Regions from separate parts of the Aminobacter sp. Piv2-1 genome, predicted to be linked through region 2. Evidence: predicted binding sites of a transcription regulator. Region 2 holds the regulator's gene; each other region holds the start of a gene.
The links. Region 2 encodes PhoB, which activates phosphate uptake and scavenging genes when phosphate is short. Its sites were predicted from a motif close to TGTCATNNANCTGTCAT; they were not measured.

Region 1 (7,309 bases), on a different contig from region 2:
GGGGATGGCCTGCAGGCCGGCGACGAAGAACAGGAAATTGTAGCTGATCTGCTTCCACGATGCGGCAGCGACGACGAGGGTCATGGCCTGCGAGCCGTCGAGCAGCGGATCCCAGTTGATGCCGAGCCAGCGCAGGCCATAGGCGAGCGAGCCGATCGACGGATTGAACAGGAACAGCCAGAGCATGCCGGCAATGGCGGGCGCGACCGCATAGGGCCAGATCATCAGCGTGCGATAGAGCCCTCGGCTGCGCACCACCTTGTCGGCCATGACCGCGAGCAGCAGGGCCGTGCCCATGGCGACGACGGCGGTGGCGATCGAGAAGACGACCGTGACCTGGACCGAGTTGAGGTAGTTCGGGTCCGACAGCACCTTCTTGAAGTTGGCGAACCAGACGAATTTCGACGACAGGCCGAACGGGTCTTCCCTGAGCATCGACTGGTAGAGCGCCTGGCTGGCCGGCCAGTAGAAGAACACGGCCGTGATCGCCAGCTGCGGCGCGACCAGCAGATAGGGCAGGATGCGGTTGGGAAAGACGACGCGTGGGGTCAATGAGTGGCTCTCGTGGCGCGTTGGCCTAGAAGGTGGGACGGCTTGGTTTCGGAGGTATCTTTCGCTCCATCGTCGGCGCTGCCCTCACCCTTACCCTCTCCCCGTGATCCTTCGGCTAGCTCAGGACGGGGAGGGAGGGGCGTCCACGTTGCCGCTTGTCCCTTCTCCCCGTCGTTACGGGGAGAAGGTGCCGGCAGGCGGATGAGGGGCAGGCTACGATGGCATCAGACCGGGGCTCAGTTCCCCAGCGCTTCCTGGATCGCCTTGTTGCCGCGCGCAACGATGTTGTCGAGCGCCTGCTGTGCGGTCTGCTGGCCGGCGAGCATCTTTTCATACTCTTCGTTCTCGATGTCGCGGACCTGCGGCAGGTTGACGAGGCGGACGCCCTTCGAGTTTTCGGTCGGGGCCTTGCCCATCATCTGCTTGATCGGGATCTCGCGGGCCGGGTTCTTGTCGTAGAAGCCCGACTTCTTGGTCTCCTCGTAGGCGGCAAGTGTGACCGGCAGGTAGCCCGATACCTGGTGCAGGCGCGCCTGGATCGGGGTCTGCGACAGGAAGTTGAAGAAGGTGGCGACGCCCTTGTACTGGTCGTCGGAGAGACCGTTGAACACCCACAGCGAAGCGCCGCCGGGGATGGTGTTCTGCGGCGCGCCCTGGGCTTCCGGTTCGTAGGGAAGCTGGCCGGTGCCGTAGTTCATGCCCGACTTGACGATGTCGCCGAGGCCGCCCGAGGACTCGGTGAAGATGCCGCATTCACCGGCGAGGAAGATCTGCTTGGCCTCGGAGGTGCGGCCGCCATACTTGAAGGTGCCGTCCTTGGCGAGGTCGGCTAGTTCCTGGAAGTGCTTGACGAAGACCGGCGAGTTGATCTTGAGCTCGACGTCGGTGCCGGCGATGCCGTTCTCGTTGGTGCCGTAGGACAGGTTGTTCCAGGCGGCGAAATTCTCGGTGTGGATCCAGGTCAGCCAGGTCGAAGTGAAGCCGCAAGGGGCCGCGCCGCTGGTCTTGATCTTCTTGGCTGCCTCCCAGACTTCCGGCCAAGTCTTGGGCGGATTGTCGACGTCGAGGCCCGCCTTCTGGAAGATGTCCTTGTTGTAATAGAGGATCGGCGAGGACGAGTTGTAGGGGAACGAGAGCATCGTGCCGTCAGGCTTCGAGTAGTAGGAGACGATGCCGGGCAGGTACTGGCTCTTGTCGAAGGCCTGGCCGCCCATCGACAGGATCTCGGCCACCGGCTTGATCGCGCCTTCGGCGGCCATCATCGTGCCCGTGCCCGCGTCGAAGACCTGCATGATCGCCGGCGGCTGCTTGGCGCGGAACGCGGCGATGCCGGCATTCAGCGTCTCGGGATAGGTGCCCTTGAAAACCGGAACGATCTTGTAGTCGCTCTGGCTCGCGTTGAATTCCTTGGAAAGTGTCTCGACCACCTCGTTGTTCGCGCCGGTCATGGCGTGCCACCACGTGATCTCCGTGACGGCGAAGGCGGAGGTGCTGGACAACATCGTGATTGTCGCGGCAATTCCGGCCGCGAAGCCTAGGGTCTTCATGTCTCGCTCCCGTTCTGGTTGGCGAAAGGTTTAGTTCCGCGGGGAGCAGTATTGACGGTTTGTGACAGCCCTACAACAGTTTTGTAGCGATCGTATGAAGGTCGCGGCCGGCGCGTATCGCTTTCGCTTACGGCGCAGCTTGGAAAATCAGTTTCGCTTTTCCGAAAAGCGAAAATGGTATGCCGAAAAACCGACATTCCGTGGAGCTTGAAAATGCCGGCTAACGAAAGGGCCGACGGCCCGAGGCATGCGGCGATCGGCCCTTTCGCCAAGCCGGCCGGCGAAAGGGCACCGATGGTCATGCAACCCGTGGCTGCATATCCACAAATCGACGCAAGCGCCGCCCTTACAGCGCCAATGCCGCCTCGATCAGCTTCTTGGCGTCCGGGCTTGCCCATTCCGCCGGCCCGTTCATGTTGGCCAGCAGGCAGCCCTCGCCGTCGATCAGCAGCGTGACCGGCAGCCCGAGCGCAAGGCCGCGCGTCTTGAGATCGTTGAAGACGGTCAGCGTGTTGTCGCGGTAGTAGCCGAGCGAGGCGATGCCGATCTCCTGCAGGAACTTCTTCGGCTTGGTGTCGTCTCCGGTGTCGACGTTGATCGCCACGACCTCGAAATTCTCCCCGCCCATCTCGCGCTCGAGCGCGTCCAGCGCCGGCATCTCGGCGCGGCAGGGCGCGCACCAGGTCGCCCACAGATTGACCAGCAGGACGCGCCCCTTCTGGTCGCCGATGGTCATCGGCTTGCCGTCAGGGCCGTTGAAGGCGAGGCCCTTGAGCGACTGCGGCGGGTCGGCCGGCATCATCGCCGCGACCTGCCCGGTGGCGGCGGCACCGATCTTCTTGGCGGCGTCGGCCTTGGCAGCGCAGACCTTGTCCTGGCTGCTGGCATCGGCGGCGACGGTGGCCGCCGTACCGGCGGTCAGCTCGGTGTCGTTGTTGCCACGAAGGGTGGTGGTGACATATACCGCGACCGCGCCGGCGATCACGCCCGCAACGGCGGCTAACAGGATATGGCGTGGCGCGGGAAACATATTTCTGCGGTCCATCTATTCAGTTTCTCTCCGGAGCCCGGGTATCACGATGAGCGACAACAAGGCCAGCAACCAGATGTGGGGCGGACGATTTGCCTCGGGCCCGGCCGCGATCATGGAGGCGATCAACGCCTCCATCGGCTTCGACAGGAAGCTCTACGCCCAGGACATCCGAGGCTCGATCGCCCATTCAGAGATGCTGGCGGAAACGGGCATTATTTCGGCCGCGGATCAACAGAAAATCGCTCACGGCCTGAACACGATCTTGCGAGATATCGAGGACGGCAAGTTCGAATTCTCGGCCCGTCTCGAAGACATCCACATGAATGTCGAGGCGCGCCTCGCCGAGCTGATCGGCCCGGCGGCCGGCCGCCTGCACACGGCGCGGTCGCGCAACGACCAGGTGGCTGTCGACTTCCGCCTCTGGGTCAAGGACGAGTTCCATCGCGTCGCCGAGGCGCTGAAGGGTCTGATCGCGGCCTTCCTCGAACGTGCCGAGCAGCACGCCGCGACCGTCATGCCCGGCTTCACACATCTCCAGACGGCGCAGCCGGTGACCTTCGGCCATCATTGCATGGCCTATGTCGAGATGTTCGCCCGCGACCTCGCCCGCGTGCGCGATGCCATCGAACGCATGGACGAGAGCCCGCTGGGCGCCGCAGCGCTCGCCGGCACCGGCTTCCCCATCGACCGCTTCCAGACGGCCAAGGCGCTCGGCTTCCGCGAGCCGACCCGCAACTCGCTCGACAGCGTATCGGACCGCGACTACGCGCTCGAATTCCTGTCGGTGGCGGCGATCTGCGCCACGCACCTGTCGCGGCTGGCCGAGGAGATCGTCATCTGGTCGACGCCGCAGTTCGGCTTCGTGCGCCTGTCGGACAGTTTCTCCACCGGCTCGTCGATCATGCCGCAGAAGAAGAACCCCGACGCGGCCGAGTTGGTGCGCGCCAAGACCGGCCGCGTCAACGGCCATCTCGTCGGCCTGCTGACGGTGATGAAGGGCCTGCCGCTGACCTATTCCAAGGACATGCAGGAAGACAAGGAAGCGGTGTTCGACGCCGCCGAGACGCTGGACCTGATGCTGGCGGCGATGACCGGCATGGTCGGCGACATGACGATCAACGAGCAGGCGATGAAGAAGGCGGCCGGCTCGGGCTATTCGACCGCGACGGATCTCGCCGACTGGCTGGTGCGTTCGCTCGGCATGCCCTTCCGCGAGGCGCACCACGTCACCGGCCGCGCAGTGGCGCTGGCCGAAAGCAAGAAGGTGGGCCTGGAGAAGCTCACCCTCGACGAGCTCAAGTCGATCCACGACGGCATCACCGACGGCATCTTCTCGGTGCTGTCGGTGCAGAACTCGGTGAAGAGCCGCACCTCCTTCGGCGGCACCGCACCCGCCGAGGTCAGGAAGCAGGTGCGCTACTGGAAGAAGCGCCTTACGAAAGCGTGATCGAGCCGGGGTGCAAAGCCCAAGAATCTCCGCTACAAGCAGCGGGGAAATTTTCGCGGACGGATGGATCATGACCGCTGGCAGGATTTTGGTGACGCTCGGGCTGATTGCCGCCGTCGGCGTGGTTTCGGCCTGCGGCCGCAGGGGCGACCTCGACACGCCTTATGACGCCGCCGTGCAGGCGCGCAAGGACGCCCAGAAGGCCGGCCAGCCGGTGCCGGCCGAGCCGCAGAAACCGGTGGCGGACAAGCCCTTCATCCTCGATCCGCTGATCTGACCATTTCACCATATGCCCGCTCACCCGGCCTCCGCTTCGCTCGGCCACCCTCTCCCCGAGGGGAGAGGAGATGCTCGGCGCCGCGGCTTGCCTCTTCTCCCCAGCAGGGAGAAGGTGGCCCGCAGGGCCGGATGAGAGTGCCGATAGCCCAAACGGAACTGCCGTGAACCACTTCGACTACCGCGACGGCGTCCTGCATGCCGAAGACGTGGCGCTGACCGACATCGCCGCGGCCGTCGGCACGCCGTTCTACTGCTATTCGACGGCAACGCTGACCAGGCACTTCAAGGTCTTCACCGCGGCCTTCGCCGATCTCGACGCACTGGTCTGCTACGCGCTCAAGGCCAACTCCAACCAGGCCGTGCTGAAGACGCTGGCCAAGCTCGGCGCCGGCGCCGACGTGGTGTCCGAGGGCGAGATGCGGCGCGCGCTGGCCGCCGGCATCCCGGCGAACAAGATCCTGTTCTCCGGCGTCGGCAAGACGGCGCGCGAGATGGATTTCGCGCTTCAAGCCGGCATCCTCTGCTTCAACGTCGAGTCCGAGCCGGAGCTGGAGCTGCTATCGCATCGCGCAGTGGCCAACGGCACGAAGGCGCCGGTTTCGCTGCGCATCAACCCGGACGTCGACGCCAAGACGCACAAGAAGATTTCCACCGGCAAGGCCGAGAACAAGTTCGGCATCCCGATGCAGCGCGCCCGCGAGGTCTATGCCCGGGCAGCAAGCCTGCCCGGCATCGAAGTGACCGGCATCGACATGCATATCGGCAGCCAGATCACCGAGTTGCAGCCCTTCGACGATGCCTTCGCGCTGTTGGCCGAACTGGTCGAGACCCTGAAGGCCGACGGCCACGCCATCGACCATGTCGATCTCGGCGGCGGCCTCGGCATTCCCTACAAGACCGACAACAACCCGCCGCCGCTGCCCGACGCCTATGCCAGGATCGTGCACAAGCACGTCGCCAAGCTCGGCCTCAAGGTGATGTTCGAGCCGGGCCGCCTGATCGTCGGCAATGCCGGCATCCTCGTCTCCGAAGTGATCTTCGTGAAGGAGGGCGACGCCAAGAACTTCCTCATCGTCGACGCGGCGATGAACGACCTGATCAGGCCGACGCTCTACGACGCCTACCACGACATCCGCCCGGTGGTTCAGGCCAAGGCCGACGCCCCGCGCATGACCGTCGACATCGTCGGCCCCGTCTGCGAGACCGGCGACTATCTCGGCCTCGACCGCGACCTGCCGAGGCTCAAGGCCGGCGACCTGATCGCGGTGGGTACCGCCGGCGCCTATGGCGCGGTCCAGGCGGGCACCTACAATACGCGGCCCTTGGTGCCCGAAGTCCTGGTCGACGGCGACCGCTTCCACGTCGTGCGCAAGCGCCAGACCTACGACGAGCTGATCGGGCTCGATTCGCTGCCGGACTGGCTGTGAGGAGCAGACTGAGCAGCCACAAGGCTGGTGCAGTTGGTCGGTCGTGCGTCCTTCGACAAGCTCAGGATGAGGACCGTTGATGCCGACAGTGCTCATGTTGAAGGACGCGCCTATGTTGAAGAAAGTCGATCTGGAAAATTCGACAAGACGGCCATAGCGCCGGCGGTCCTGTTGAGAAGTCCAACGAGACAGCGTCGGCGCCACCGATCCTCATCCCGAGCTTGTCGAAGGACGCACGACAGACCAACAGCATTCAATCAGCCGTGAGATTGGCGAACATCATCTTGGCGGCGGCTCCCTTCACGATTGTGTTGGTCGCCTCGCGTTCGCCGCGATTGATGGTATTCTGAACGAAGGCATGGCGGCGGCATCCCGCGCTGCCCAACGGAAGGGCCGATGACCGAACAGGCCAGATCAGCGCTGCATCGCGACATAGCCGCCAGCCTGGGCAGGACGCGCCTGGCCATCGGCACGGCGATGCTGGTCGAGCGGGGCTGGCCGCTGGTCCTGCCGCTGCTCGTCATCGCCAGCCTATTCCTCAGCCTGTCGTGGCTGGGTGTCTTCAGGCTCCTGCCCGACATGGCGCGGCTGGTGCTTGGCGCCGCATTCGCGATCGCCGCCCTGGCGTCGCTCTATCCGCTTCGCTTCTTCCGACTGCCGTCCTGGGCCGAAGTCGACAGCCGCGTCGAGCGGGCCAACAAGCTCGAACATACGCCGGTGCAGGTCCAGACCGACCGCCCCTCGGGCCGGCCCGACAATTTCGCCGACGCGCTCTGGCGCGAACACCAGAAGCGCATGGCCGAAAAGCTCGGCAGGCTGGGCGGCGACCTGCCGCGAACCCTGGTGCCGGAGCGCGACCCCTGGGCCTTGCGTGCGGCGGCGGCGCTGCTGTTCGTGATTGCCTTCGCTTTTTCCTTCGGGCCGTGGGGCGGCCGCGTCGGCGACGTGCTGCAGACGCATGCGGCGCGCGACGCGGTCCCCCCGCGCATCGACGCCTGGGTGACGCCGCCGCCCTATACCGGCA
Region 2 (7,309 bases):
GCGGCAAGTCGACCTTCCTGCGCTGCCTCAACCGCATGAACGACACCATCGACAGCGCCCGCGTCGGCGGCAAGATCACCCTCGACAGCGAGGACATCTACGATCCCAAGATCGACGTCGTCGAGCTGCGCGCCCGCGTCGGCATGGTGTTCCAGAAGCCGAATCCGTTCCCGAAGTCGATCTACGAGAACGTAGCCTACGGCCCGCGCATCCATGGTCTCGCCAAGTCCAAGGCCGATCTCGACCAGATCGTCGAGAAGAGCCTGCAGCGAGCGGCGCTGTGGAACGAGGTCAAGGACCGCCTGCACGAAGCCGGCACCGGCCTTTCCGGCGGCCAGCAGCAGCGCTTGTGCATCGCCCGCGCCATCGCGGTGTCGCCCGAAGTGATCCTCATGGACGAGCCCTGCTCGGCGCTCGATCCGATCGCCACCGCCAAGGTCGAGGAACTGATCGACGAGCTGCGCGAGAACTTCACCATCGTCATCGTCACCCACTCGATGCAGCAGGCGGCGCGCGTGTCGCAGCGGACCGCGATGTTCCATCTCGGCTACCTGGTCGAGGAAGGCCCGACCGACAAGATGTTCACCAACCCCGACGACAAGCGGACGCAGGACTACATCACCGGCCGCTTCGGCTGAGTGAACGCCGCTCCGATCACAAAGACGAGGATACGATCATGGGCGAGCACACAGTCCGGTCCTTCGACGAGGAACTCCAGCACGTCGACCAGGTCATCCGCGACATGGGCGACCTGTCGGCCACGATGGTGGCGAATGCCATCCGCGCGCTGCTGACGTCGGACCAGCCGCTGGCGCAGAACGTCATTGCCGACGACACCATCATGGACGCCAGGCAGCGCGATCTCGACAACAGCGCGATCACGCTGATCGCCAAGCGCCAGCCGATGGCGCAGGACCTGCGCGCCGTGGTCGGCGCGATCCGCATGGCGGGCGACCTCGAGCGCATCGGCGATCTCGCCAAGAACATCGCCAAGCGGGTGGGCGCCGTCGGCCAGTCGGCGATGCCGCGCAATCTGTCGCACTCGATCGACGCCATGGCGCAGCTGGTGCTCAGCCAGGTGCGCGGCGTGGTCGACCTCTATGTCGCGCGCGATGCCGAAGGCCTCAAGAACCTGCGCGCGGACGACCAGAAGGTCGACGTGCAGTACACGGCCGTGTTCCGCGAACTCCTGACCTACATGATGGAGGATCCGCGCAACATCACCGCCTGCACGCATCTCCTGTTCTGCGCCAAGAACCTCGAGCGCATCGGCGACCATGTCACCAACATCGCCGAGAACGCCTATTTCGTGGTCACCGGCACGCAGCTGCCGCTCAATCGGCCGAAGGTCGACGAAACCACGTCGCCCATGTCGGCCTGACATCTTCCGCAACCGCATGCGTTTGGCGCGGGGGCGCTGCACAGGTTAAATCAGCGCATGGTCCGAACCGGGCCGTGCGCCAGGACAAGGTACAGGCGATGATCGCTCCCAAGGTCATGGTCGTCGAGGACGAAGAGCCCCTTGGCGTGCTGCTGCGCTACAACCTCGAGGCCGAGGGCTACCAGGTGGAAGTGGTGACGCGCGGCGACGAGGCCGAACTGCGGCTGCAGGAAAACGTGCCGGACCTTTTGGTGCTCGACTGGATGGTGCCGGCACTTTCCGGCATCGAGCTCTGCCGCAGGCTGAGGATGCGCCCCGAGACCGAACGGCTGCCGATCATCATGCTGACGGCCCGCGGCGAGGAAAGCGACCGGGTGCGCGGGCTTTCCACCGGCGCCGACGACTACCTGGTGAAGCCATTTTCGACCCCGGAGTTCATGGCGCGGGTGAAGGCGCTGCTGCGCCGCGCCAAGCCCGAGGTGCTGTCTTCGGTGCTCAAGGTCGGCGACATCGTGCTCGACCGCGAGTCGCACCGGGTCTATCGCAAGAAGAGCGAGATCAAGCTCGGGCCGACGGAGTTCCGCCTGCTCGAATTCATGATGCGTCATCCCGGCCGCGTGTTCTCGCGCAGCCAGCTGCTCGACAACGTCTGGGGCGAGACGATCTACATCGACGAGCGCACCGTCGACGTGCATGTCGGGCGCCTGCGCAAGGCCGTCAACAACGGCCGCATGCCGGACGTGATCCGCACCATCCGCGGCGCCGGCTACGCGATCCGGGAAGAATAGCTGTCGGCAAACGGCATGGCACTGGCTGGACGATCAACCTGGCCAGTGTCCCAATGTCACAGGGGGCCGCTGCGCGCGCTCGGAGCCTTCGCGACAGCCAGCGGCACCGGCGCTGTCGCACCGACGTCTGGCGCCCTTTGCGCCGCCATGCCGTTCCAGCACTTTGTGGCGCTCAAATCATTGCAGTTCGACGCGTTTGTCCTGGCGCTGTCATGAACATAAATTCGAAGCTTCCGGTTTCTGGATGCTTTATTGTCGCAACAATCGCTCCCAAATCCATATCTCAAGCGGCGATTCCGTGACAGTGACAGTCGCGGATGTTCTTGAGATGACAATTTTTTGATTGGGGAAATACTCAAAATTGCCACTTTTCATGGTAGCTGGGGCACCGTGCGTAACTTGCTGTCGGCCATCTTCCTGGTGTTGGTCACCATTCTAAACGGACTGTCCCTCGAACGGGCAGCGGCCGAAGGCACGAATTTTGCTGCCGAGTTGCCGAGGGTGGCCGCGCAGGCGGAAATCACTGCCGTCGCCGACGAGTGTTTGCCGTCCCCGGACCGCTGCACCGTCGAATTGTCCGCCGAAAGCCTCGCCAGCCTGCACTGCCTGGGCGAATGCCCTGCCTGGCTGACCCATGTCGAGCCTGCCGCGCCGTTCCGCGCCGCGGCCCTGATGCTGCTTCCAGATCTCTTGCTGCGCGTCGGCTCGACCGCATCGCTGTTGCGGCCTCCCATCGCTGCCTGATTTTCAGCCGATCGCTCCTCGGTCCACGCCGACGAAGCCGCTCGAAATCAGCTGCGAAGGGGAAAGAGGATGACCTCCCGAACCCGCCCGTCGCCCACATGCCTTCTCGTGGCAACCGCGCCGCGAAATGCCGGATCGTCCCAAGCGCGCATGCGCCGTCACCGATCGGCTGATCGGTGACGATGGTTGCATTCGCATGATCACGACCGGGGCCGACCTCCCTGACCCCGTGTCGCCCTGAATGAAAGAAATGAGTCCAGGAGACTGCCTAATGAACACAGACACAATAGAAACCAGCGCCGCGGAGCCCATCGCGGGCGACGGCCCGGCATTGAGCCGCCGACGCTTTCTCACCGGTGCGGCGAGCTTGGGGACCCTCGTGGTGTCCGGCTGCGTCAGCACCCAGGAATCGGCCGCGCCGGTGGCAAAGGCACCGGTCGAACCGGCGCCGGTCGCCGACGCCAATGCCCTTGCGATGTACGGCCCGCTCCCGAACGAACGGTTCCCCATTCCCGCGGTCGACCTGAAAAAGGTGCCGAGCCGCTTCTATCGGCGGCAGGTCGACTACGTCACCGAAGAACCGGTCGGAACGCTCGTCGTCGACACGGAGAATTTCTACCTTCACCTCGTCCAGCCGGGCGGCAAGGCCATGCGCTACGGCGTCGGACTTGGCCGGGCCGGATTCACCTGGGCGGGCAGGGGCCGTATCGGCTGGAAGCAGGAATGGCCGAAGTGGACGCCGCCGGACGAGATGATCGCGCGTCAGCCGAATCTTGCCCAGTGGAGCGCCGACCGGGGCGGCATGCCGCCCGGCCTGACGAATCCGCTGGGAGCGCGAGCCCTCTACGTCTTCCAGGGCAAGGTCGATACGCTCTACCGCGTCCACGGCACGCCGGAGTACTGGACCATCGGCAAGGCGGTTTCGAGCGGCTGCGTCCGGCTGATGAACCAGGACATCATCGACCTGTACGACCGGGTGCCCAGCCAGTCTCCCATACTCGTGCTGGGCGACCCGACCCAACCCCACACCCACGAGGTTGCCGGCGGCAGCGGGCCCGCTCCGCAGGCCGGCTGATACGACGGTCACACCTGAGGTCCTCGCCGGGCGGCTGCGAAATGCCGCCCGGCAGACATGGAGCAGATCCGACATGAATGCCCGCATCATTGCCCTGGGGCGCGGAACCGCCATCGGTTGGCATGGACGCGCCATCCTGAAGGGCGCGGCCGCGGCCGCGTTGACCTTCGCTGCGCTCGGAACCGTTTCGGCACTCTGGGACAATCCGTTCTTTGTCCGGATGACCGCCGTCGCGGGCTGGGAATTGCCGGCCCTGGTGGTCATGTCGGCGTTGTCGGGGCTCTACATCGCCGTTCGGCGCCCCGTCTGCTCGGTGCGCCGCGCGGGGATAGGCGGCGTGACGGGCTTCATCGGCATCGCCTGCCCGACCTGCAACAAGATCCTCATGCTTCTGTTCGGGGGCGAATTCCTGCTGATGTGGTTCGACCCGATCCGCCCATTGATTTCCGCGCTCGGCATAGCGCTCCTCGCCATCGCTTCATGGCACGAGCTGCGCGCTCGTCGCGCGGATGCCGCTGACCCAACGCAACTGGAGTATCCCAAGTGACCGACATCCCCGCCGCTCCGGCCCGCTCCGGCCTCGTCCCTCTTGCCTGGCGCCGGATGCTGCTTCGCCATCTCGTCGTCATCGGCCTTTCGGCGGCGCTGATCTATGGGTTTGCCGTCGTTCACGGGCAGTGGAGCCCGATGCACCGGTGGAACCGCGCGTTCGCGGACGCGTCGCTCGCGCTCCTGGTGATCACCATGTCGATCGGGCCAGGGGCGCGCCTGTGGCCGGTGTTGCTGTGGGCGGTGGCCTATAGGCGCGAAACCGGCATCTACGCGACGCTTCTTGCGGCCGTGCATACGGTCATCATCCTCGGCGGCTGGGTCGAGTGGGATTTCGCGCGGCTTTTCGGCTACGAAATCATCCCGCAAACGGGCGAGTACGTGATGTTCCAGCAGGGCTTCGGGCTTGCCAACCTGATCGGGATTGCCGCCCTGGCCTACGCACTCATGCTCATGTTCACCTCGAACGACCGGTCGATCCGTCTGCTCGGCACCTCGGTCTGGAAGTTCTTGCAGAACGGCGCAACGGTGCTGTGGGGGCTTGCCCTGGCGCACACGGCCTACTTCCTGTTCATGCACTTCCTGAGCTTCCATCGCCCGACGCCCGAGCCGAACCCGCTGCAGTGGCCCTTCGTGGCGGCGATATTGTCGGTGCTCTTGCTGCGCGCCGCGGCCTTCGTTTCGACCTGGGGCAAGAAAAGGAACAGTTCGAGGTGATGGCAGCCCGGCGCCTGACCGCGCCAGTCCGGTCAGGCGACGCCCGCCTGGGCACGGCGAAGGGCCGTGCCGGGTGCGAAGATCTCGTCGTCGACATAGAGCAGGGCGCGCATCATGCAGCCTTCGCGGATAAGCGGCACCTCGTTGGGCATGGTGTCGAAGGAGATCGCCCTGGAGTGGGTGCCGCCCGCCGTCTTGGCGATCGCGGCCCGCACATATGGCTCCATGACGTCGAAGGCGGTGGCGCCGACGCCGACGAAGGCGAGCGGGGCGGGGTCGAAGAGCGCGAACATGGAGCCGAGGCCGAAGCCGATCGCCTCGCCCGCCTTGCGGAAGGCTTCCCGCTCCGGCCCGTCATGGTCGCGCGCGGCATCCGCCAGGGCGATGATGTCCTCGTCCGAGAGGTCGGCGAGCGGCTCGGCGTTCTCGTCGCCGAGCCTGGCGTTGCGCCAGATCGCGTAGTTGCCGGCATAGGCCTCGATGCAGCCGCGCCGTCCGCAGCGGCACAGCGCGCCGTCCGGGCGATGGATCATGTGGCCGAATTCCGCGCCCGAGGACTGGGTGCCGGTGAAGAGCTCGCCCTTGACCACCAGCCCCATGCCGATGCCGTGCGAGAGCAGGATGGCGATGAAGTCGTCGCGATAGCGCGAGGGGTCGCGCCAGCGCAGCGCCTCGGCGATCATGTTGCAGTCGTTCTCGACCGTCACCGGCACGCCGAATTCCCGCTCCAGGCGGTCGGCGAAGGGGATGTCGTCGTGCGGGGTGATGGGCGACCACAGGAGCTTGCGAGAGCCCGAATCGGTGACGCCTTGGACGGCCACGGCGATGCGCAGCACCGTGCCCGCGGCCTCGCCGCAACGCTCGGTCAGCCTGCGCACCATGCCGATGCACTCCTCGACCAGGGCTTCGGCCTGCATGCGCTGGGTGACGAGCCGGCGGGTCTCGGCGACGATGGTGTTTCCGGCATAGTCGATGACGGCGGCCGAAAGGCTGTTGAGCGAGAGCACCACCGCCACGATGGTCGCGGCGCCGGGGTCGAGCGCCAGGCCGACCTGGGGCCTGCCGCGCTTCAGGAGCGCCGGCTCGCTACCCTTCGATTCCGCGAGGATGCCCTCGGCGATGAGATCGGAGGAAATGGTGGAGATGGTGGAATGGCTGAGGCCGGTCGTCGCCGCGATCTCGGTACGCGACGGCTGGCCGGCGCGGCGTACCGCGGAAATGACCATGGCGCGGTTGCGCTTCCTGAGATCGTCGTGACGAATTCCGACCGACATGAGCTCGCTTCCTCCCGGCGAAGAGTCGCCATGGTGACCGGAGGGCAGGCTGACTCTCACGCATTATTGATTGTGACAGAAGCCAAACCAAATGTCTTTATTTATTTCGCGATCCGAAAAAAATAGGGAGGCCAGTTGAAAGGCGGTTGACACCGGTCGACCGTTGATACAGTATTTTTTCGAGGCTCGAAAAAAAGAGCTTCTCCAAGGGCTATGGCAAAAGCAGCGCGCCCGAGGGCGCAGGGAGGAAATCATGAAGAAGTTTACGACCGCCATACTGGCGGGTGTCGCCATGACTCTGTCGCTGTCGGCCGTCGCCGAAGCCAAGGGCAAGGTGATCGGCGTGTCCTGGTCCAACTTCCAGGAGGAGCGCTGGAAGACCGACGAGGCGGCGATGAAGGCGGCGATCGAGGCGGCCGGCGACAAGTACATCTCGGCCGACGCGCAGTCCTCCGCGGCCAAGCAGCTGACCGACGTCGAGAGCCTGATCAGCCAGGGCGCCAACGCGCTCATCATCCTGTCGCAGGACGCCTCGGCCATCGGCCCCGCCGTCGAGAAGGCGCTCGCCGAAGGCATCCCGGTGGTCGGCTATGACCGCCTGATCGAGAACAAGGACGTCTTCTACCTGACCTTCGACAACAAGGAAGTGGGCCGCATGCAGGCCGCCGAGGTGTTCAAGGTCAAGCCCGAAGGCAACTATGTCTTCATCAAGGGTTCGTCGGCCGACCCGAACGCCGACTTCCTGTTCTCCGGCCAGATGGAAGTGCTGAAGGCGGCGGTG
Region 3 (7,309 bases), on a different contig from region 2:
GACGAGCCGACGGGCGGTCTCGACGTGTCGGTACAGGCACGCCTGCTCGACCTGTTGCGCGGGCTGGTCACCGACCTCGGGCTGGCTGCCATCGTCGTCACCCACGACCTCGCCGTCGCCCGGCTCCTGTCGCAGCGCATGATGGTGATGAAGGACGGCCATGTCGTGGAAAGCGGTCTCACCGACCGCGTGCTCGACGACCCGCGCGCGCCCTACACCCAGCTTCTCGTCTCCTCCATCCTGCAGGTCTGAGCATGATCCCGAAAAGTGGTTCCCGGTTTTCGGACAAGATCATGCTCGCAAAGGAAAGGCTGTGACCATGGCCACCCCACTCATCGTCTCCGAGGTTGCCAAGGCCTTCACCATGCACCTGCGCGGCGGCATCCGCCTGCCGGTGGTCGCCAACGTCTCCTTCTCGGTCCGGGCTGGCGAATGCGCGGTGCTCGGCGGCCCCTCGGGCGCCGGCAAGAGCTCGATCCTGAAGATGGTCTACGGCAATTATGGCGTCGACCAGGGGCAGATCATCGTCGAGCACCACGGCCAGCTCGTCGATCTCGCCACCGCCAACCCGCGCACGGTGCTTTCGGTACGCCGCGACACCATCGGCTATGTCAGCCAGTTCCTGCGCACGGTGCCGCGCGTTTCGGCGCTCGACGTCGTCGCGGAACCTCTCGTCGCCCGCGGCACCGCCCGCGACGAGGCCCATGCCCGCGCCTCCAACCTGCTCGGCCGGCTGAACCTGCCGGAGCGCCTGTGGAACCTGCCGCCCGCCACCTTCTCCGGCGGCGAGCAGCAACGCGTCAACATCGCCCGCGGCTTCATCACCGATCATCCGATCCTGCTGCTCGACGAGCCGACGGCCTCGCTCGACGCCACCAACCGCGAGGTGGTGATCGGCCTGATCGAGGAAAAGAAGCTGAACGGCACCGCCCTGCTCGGCATCTTCCACGACGCCGACGTGCGCGAGGCGGTCGCCGACCGCATCGTCGACGTCACCGCCTTCGCCGCCGGAAAGGTTGCAGCGTGAGCCGCAAGCTGTCCGAACAGCCCTGGATCCATCCGACCGCCGAGGTGACGCAATCGACGCTCGGACGCTGGACCGAGGTCTCCGAGCGCACCCGCATCAGCGAGAGTTCGCTCGGCGACTATTCCTATGTCATGCAGGACTGCAGCCTGTGGTGCACCACGGTGGGCAAGTTCTCGAACATCGCAGCAAGCGTCCGCTGCAACGCCACCAACCACCCGACCTGGCGTCCGACGCTGCACCACTTCACCTACCGCGCCACCGACTATTGGGAGGACGCCGAGCATGAGACCGAGTTCTTCGAATGGCGCCGCTCCAACGCCGTGACCATCGGCCACGACACATGGCTCGGCCACGGCTCGACGGTTCTGCCGGGCGTCACCATCGGCGATGGCGCCGCTGTCGGCTCGGGCGCGGTCGTCACCAGGGACGTCGCGCCCTACACCATCGTCGCCGGCGTGCCGGCCAAGCCGCTGCGCGAACGCTTCGACCGCAGGACGGCCGAGCGCTTCCAGGCGCTCGCCTGGTGGGACTGGGACCATGCCAGGCTGCGCACCGCGCTCGACGATTTTCGCAACCTTTCGGCGGAAGAATTTCTTGAGAAGCACAGCGGCTAACGGGCAATCGCCGATACCCCCACCCCTTTCCCCTCCCCACAAGGGGGAGGGGAACTTTTGCGCCACCGTCCGGTGCCAAGACTTGGAGCGGGTATCCTGACGAATGCGATGCCGCCGCTCCAGCCGCTTCTCTTGGCCGCATGCGCGCGACGCCGGATGATCTTTGGCCGACGACGGCGGGGAAATCGTCCCCCTCCCCCTTGTGGGGAGGGGTTAGGGGTGGGGGTGCAAGCCCCCAAGCCCTACGCCTGCTGGATCGCCGACAACTGCCAGTTGCCGCCGTTCTGGCGGACGAAGGTCCAGAGTTCGGTCGTCTCGGTGGGTTCGTTTTCATCGCCGTCCACCAGCGCGCCGGTCGTCCGGTTGCGGGTCACGTCGATCGACTGATAGTTGAGCGCGGCCGTCGCATAGTCGCGGTCGCCCTCGTTCCACGCCTCGGCGATATCGGCCTGCAGCAGCTGCACGTCGGTCACGTCGTTGCGCACGCCGTCCTGGGCGTTCTCGGCCAGTTCCTCGGAGAGGTACGAAACCATCTCCGGCGTCACCAGCCGGCGCAGCGCCTTGTGGTCCTCGCGGCCGAAGGCTTCCTGCACCTCGGTCAGCATGCGCTGGAAGGTGTCCAGGTCGCCCTGGCCGAGCTCGATCTCCCTCGTCGCCGGCTGCTGCGCGGCCGAGCCCAGCCCGCCGCCGATATTGGGGATGCTGAAGGCGCGCTTGCCCTCCTCGCGCGGTGCAGCGTCGCGATAGTTGAAGTTGCCGCCGCCAACCGAGCCGCCAGCCATCGCCGGCTGGGGCGAACGTGCCGGCTGCGAGCGGAACAGCCGCAAGGCGAGCCAGATGGCGCCGCCGATCAGCAGCACCTGCAAGAGCATGCCGAACATGCCGGCCAAACCGCCGAAGCCCTGGCCGAGCAGCATGCCGATCAGGCCGCCCATCAGCAGGCCGCCCAGCATCGAGCGGCCGAAGCCTCCCATGAAACCGGGACGCTGCGGCTGCATGGCCGTGCCCGGCCGCGCGGCGCTGTTTGGCGTCGCCTGGCCGGTGTTCGGCGTCATCGACCGCTCGATGGGGGCGGTCGGCTGCGGCGCGGTGCGGGTGGGCGGCGCAGACTGGAATGTGCGCGTGCCGCGGCTGCCGAAGCTGCCGTTGCGACGGGCGTCGGCCTGGTCGACCGCGACCATGGAAAAGGCGAGGAACAGGCCCGCGAAAAGGGTGGCAAGGCGGGTCGTTCGGGACAGTTTCATCGGCGGATCCTCAAAGTGACGTCCGCTCTCATATAATGACTAACAAACGTAGTGACAGGGTTGCCACTTCAAGTTTTTGCGAAGTCTCGACGAATTCGTCCAAGGCGTTGAAACGACTCTGCCTTTGCAGGCCGCACCTCGCTGCCAGCAGCGGGAGGACCGGCGTTTCAAGCCGTCGCCGCGCGGCAGCTTGTCTGCCCGCATTTTCCGCCCGACCCTGTGTTTCGTAACAGAACTGACATGATCCCGACATTTCAGCTTCATCTGACGGGTCTAGGCCGATCCTGGACAAGGGCGAAAAAAGCCCGCTGGGACAGGGAAGCCACGATGCTCGAAATCCGCAACGTCACGCGCCGCTTCGGCAAGAATGTCGCCGTGAACGGTGTCAACCTCCAGATCAAGCAGGGCCAGATGGTCGGCATCATCGGCCGTTCCGGCGCCGGCAAGTCGACCCTGCTCAAGACCATCAACCGCCTGATCGACCCGAGCGATGGCTCGATCTCCTTCGACGGCACCGAGGTGTCGTCGCTGCGCGGTGCCCAGTTGCGCCGCTGGCAGCGCGACTGCGCCATGATCTTCCAGCAGTTCAACCTGGTGCCGCGCCTCGACGTGCTGACCAACGTGCTGCTCGGCCGCCTCAATCATCGTTCAACCGGGCTCAACCTGCTCGGCATCTTCTCCCGCGAGGAGCGCATCCGGGCGATCGCGGCCCTCGAGCGCCTCGACATCGCCCGCACCGCGCTCCAGCCAGCCGGCACGCTGTCGGGCGGCCAGCAGCAGCGCGTCGCCATCGCGCGCGCGCTGATGCAGGAGCCGAAGCTGATCCTCGCCGACGAGCCGATCGCCTCGCTCGACCCGCTCAACGCCAAAGTGGTGATGGACGCGCTCCAGGACATCAACCTGCGTGAGGGCATCACCGTCATCACCAACCTGCACACGCTCGACACCGCCCGCACCTACTGCAACCGCATCATCGGCATGCAGGGCGGTGCTGTGGTGTTCGACGGCGCGCCGGAAGACCTCACCGCCGAGGCCGTCCGCCTCGTCTACGGTGCCGACGCCGACGGCGCCGAGATTTCCGAAGCCATCACCTCGACCAGCATCCGTCCCGTCAAGGTCAAGGTTCCCGCATCCGCCGCTCCTCTCGAACCGGCATACGCCCCGGTCTGAGGCCGTTCGCGGTCGTCTCGCCCGCGTCAAGGGCCGGCATTCAGCAACCGAAAATGACCCGGCATGCCGCCGGGCCAACCTGGAGACATGTCATGTTCAAGAAAGCACTTCTGGGTGCCGTTTCGCTCGCCGTGCTGGCGATCGGTTCGGCCCATGCCGCCGACCTCAAGGAGTTCCGCATCGGCCTGATCGGCGGCGAAAACGAAGCCGACCGCCTGCGCAACTTCCAGTGCCTGGTCGACCAGCTGCCCAAGGCCATCGGCGTCGAGAAGGTGTCACTGTTCCCGGCTGCCGACTATGACGGCACCATCCAGGGCCTGCTCGGCGGCACGCTCGACTACGCCGAACTCGGCGCTTCCGGCTACGCCAAGATCTACCTGCAGAACAAGGACGCGGTCGAGCCGATCCTGACCACCGTCCAGACCGACGGCTCCACCGGCTATTACACCATCATGGTCGCCCGCAAGGACTCGGGCATCACCAAGCTCGAAGACCTCAAGGGCAAGAAGCTCGGCTTCGCCGATGCGGACTCGACCTCGGGCTACCTGATCCCGGTCACCTCGCTGCCCAAGGACCTCGGCGGCACGGCCGTGAAGGACTACTTCGGCGAGACCGGCTTCGGCGGCGGCCATGAGAACCTTGTCCTCGAAGTGCTGAAGGGCACCTTCGACGCCGGTACGACCTTCGGCTCGGGCGTCGGCGAGTTCAAGGACGGCTACAGCTCGGGCAACCTGAAGAAGATGGTCGACAAGGGCATCCTCGACATGGACGACCTGGTCGAAGTCTGGAAGTCGCCGCTGATCCCGAACGGCCCGATCGTCGTCCGTACCTCGCTCGACGCCGACATCAAGGCGAAGTTCAAGGATTACATGATGAAGCTGCCGCAGTCCGACCCGGCCTGCTTCTCGGCCATCCAGGGCGGCGACTTCAAGGGCTTCACCGAAGTCACGCCTGAGTTCTACCAGCCTGTGATCGACGCCCGCAAGGCGCAGATCGGCAGCTAAGCCGCAAGGCAACACGGACGCGCCGCGCGAGCACCGCGGCGCGTCCTTTTTCATCCGGGATCGGACGGAACCTCCATGACAATGCCCCTCACGGAAGCCGGCCTCGCGGTCGAACGCCACTGGCGCGAACTCGCCGGCCGTCGCCGCCTGCACACCATCGGCGGCCTCATCCTGCTGTTCCTCGCCCTTTCCGGCTCGCTCTGGTTCGCCAACGACACCAATGCCGGCAAATTCTTCGACCGCCTGCCGCATTTCTTCGATTTCGTCGACCAGCTAATTCCGCGCGACGGCCTCGAGATCTGGCGCGCGCTGTTCGACCTGCCCTCGCGCTATGCCGACGGCAGCCTGAAGTTCGACTATCCCGAGGGCCGGGTCTACCTGACCGGCTCGTTCTACCTGCCCGAATATGTCTACAAGATGCTGGAGACGATCAACGTCGCGCTCGTCTCGACGCTGATCGGGTTCGCCTTCGGCTTCCTGCTCTGCTTCCTGGCTGCGTCCAACCTGGTCACTCAGCGCTGGCTGCGCTTCTTCGTCCGCCGCTTCCTCGAAATCCTGCGCGCTTTCCCCGAGATCGTCATCGCCGGCTTCTTCCTCGCCGTGCTCTCCATGGGCGCGATCCCGGCGATCATCGCGGTGTCGCTGCATACGGTCGGCGCGCTGGGAAAACTGTTCTTCGAAGTGGTCGAGAATGCCGACATGAAGGCCGACGAAGGCCTGCGCGCGGTTGGCGGCAACTGGCCCGAGCGCGTCTGGTTCGGCATCGTGCCGCAGGTCATGCCCAACTTCCTGAGCTACGCCCTGCTGCGCCTCGAGATCAACGTGCGTGCCTCGACCATCATCGGCGCCGTCGGCGGCGGCGGCATCGGCGAGGCGCTGCGCCTGTCGATCAGCCGCAACCACGAAGCCAAGACGCTCGCCATCATCCTCCTCCTGTTCTGCACCATCGTCGCGGTCGACCAGTTCTCGGCCTGGCTGCGCAAGAAGCTGGTCGGCGAACAGGCCTTCGCCTTCGGCCGCGGAGAATAATCATGACCACCCTTTCCATGGCCGACATGCAGGCAATCGCCGATCGTCACCCCGGCGTCTTCTCCGGCTCCTGGCGCAAGAGCCTGATCGGCTGGGCCGTAGGCTGCGGCATCGTCGCCTATCTCGTCTTCGCCTGGTGGTTCTTCTCGGTCGGCGCAGTGCTTGCCGGCGGCAACTGGGGCATCGCCGGAACCTACCTGGCCGACTGGGTCAGCTACGAGATCCGGCCGCAGGTCGCCTTCAAGGACGGCCGCCTCGACGTCGGTTATCCGCGCTTCTCGTCCTACCGCGCCGACCGCCATCCCGACTGGCTCGACATCACCCAGCCGGCCGGCGCTACCGTCGCCGCCAACAAGGCGCCGGCCGACCGCGTCGTCGCCCATATCGGCTCGAGCACCACGATCGACATCGCGCCCGAGCGGGTCGTCGTCACCCATGGCGGCGAGAAGCTCGACGTGACCATCGTGCCGCGCCAGGGCATCGCGGTCGTCGGCGCCCTGCCCGCCTGGGCGACGCAAAAGGCGCCCGGCGCGAAGATCCTTGCCGATTTCGGCTTTGCCGGCGGCGTCCAGATCGACGAGGACGACGTCAAGATCCGCCACCGCTTCCTCGGCTGGGAGAATTTCTTCTTCGACGCCAACTCACCCTTCTGGGGCAAGTCGATGAGCGAGGTGCTGTCGCTGGTCTTCTCGGGCGAGCGCCTTGACCCGAAGATGTCGAATGCGGCGCTTGCCTGGGACAACATCGTCAACAACGCCGAATGGCAGCATGGCGACGTCTGGCTGAAGCTTGCCCAGACCATCGTGATGGCCTTCGTCGGCACGCTGTTCGCCAGCCTGCTCGCCTTCCCGCTGGCCTTCGCCGCGGCGCGCAACATCACCCGCAACCGCGTGATCAACCAGGTGGCCAAGCGCTTCTTCGATTTCCTGCGCTCGGTCGACATGCTGATCTGGGCGCTGTTCTTCACCCGCGCCTTCGGCCCCGGCCCCATCGCCGGCATGTCGGCGATCTTCTTCACCGACACCGGCACCTTCGGCAAGCTCTACTCCGAGGCGCTGGAGAACATCGACGACAAGCAGCGCGAGGGCATGCGGTCGGTCGGCGCCTCGCCCGCCTCGGTGCAGCGTTATGGCGTCGTCCCGCAGGTGCTGCCGGTGCTCATCAGCCAGTCGCTCTACTTCTGGGAATCGAACACCCGCTCGGCCACCATCATCGGCGCGG

Region 1: the regulator PhoB is predicted to act here: its motif matches at 2,161-2,177, upstream of ugpB (sn-glycerol-3-phosphate ABC transporter substrate-binding protein UgpB).
Region 3: the regulator PhoB is predicted to act here: its motif matches at 3,111-3,127, upstream of phnC (phosphonate ABC transporter ATP-binding protein).

What each region holds. Positions count from the first base shown of each region.
Region 1 is NZ_JARKMU010000013.1:58,428-65,736, forward strand. Features, by position in the region: gene ugpA (sn-glycerol-3-phosphate ABC transporter permease UgpA) at 1-552, opposite strand, end outside; gene ugpB (sn-glycerol-3-phosphate ABC transporter substrate-binding protein UgpB) at 789-2,099, opposite strand; gene tlpA (thiol:disulfide interchange protein TlpA) at 2,446-3,144, opposite strand; gene argH (argininosuccinate lyase) at 3,179-4,579, shown strand; gene AmiPiv_RS21200 (lipoprotein) at 4,650-4,856, shown strand; gene lysA (diaminopimelate decarboxylase) at 5,020-6,285, shown strand; gene AmiPiv_RS21210 (TIGR02302 family protein) at 6,682-7,309, shown strand, end outside.
Region 2 is NZ_JARKMU010000006.1:63,712-71,020, reverse strand. Features, by position in the region: gene pstB (phosphate ABC transporter ATP-binding protein PstB) at 1-638, shown strand, start outside; gene phoU (phosphate signaling complex protein PhoU) at 677-1,381, shown strand; gene phoB (phosphate regulon transcriptional regulator PhoB) at 1,480-2,169, shown strand; gene AmiPiv_RS12575 (hypothetical protein) at 2,509-2,913, shown strand; gene AmiPiv_RS12570 (L,D-transpeptidase) at 3,185-3,988, shown strand; gene AmiPiv_RS12565 (hypothetical protein) at 4,062-4,535, shown strand; gene AmiPiv_RS12560 (hypothetical protein) at 4,532-5,254, shown strand; gene AmiPiv_RS12555 (ROK family protein) at 5,287-6,528, opposite strand; gene xylF (D-xylose ABC transporter substrate-binding protein) at 6,782-7,309, shown strand, end outside.
Region 3 is NZ_JARKMU010000003.1:168,439-175,747, reverse strand. Features, by position in the region: gene phnK (phosphonate C-P lyase system protein PhnK) at 1-252, shown strand, start outside; gene phnL (phosphonate C-P lyase system protein PhnL) at 320-1,027, shown strand; gene AmiPiv_RS07050 (DapH/DapD/GlmU-related protein) at 1,024-1,641, shown strand; gene AmiPiv_RS07045 (Tim44 domain-containing protein) at 1,884-2,885, opposite strand; gene phnC (phosphonate ABC transporter ATP-binding protein) at 3,213-4,055, shown strand; gene phnD (phosphonate ABC transporter substrate-binding protein) at 4,148-5,059, shown strand; gene phnE (phosphonate ABC transporter, permease protein PhnE) at 5,141-6,088, shown strand; gene phnE (phosphonate ABC transporter, permease protein PhnE) at 6,091-7,309, shown strand, end outside.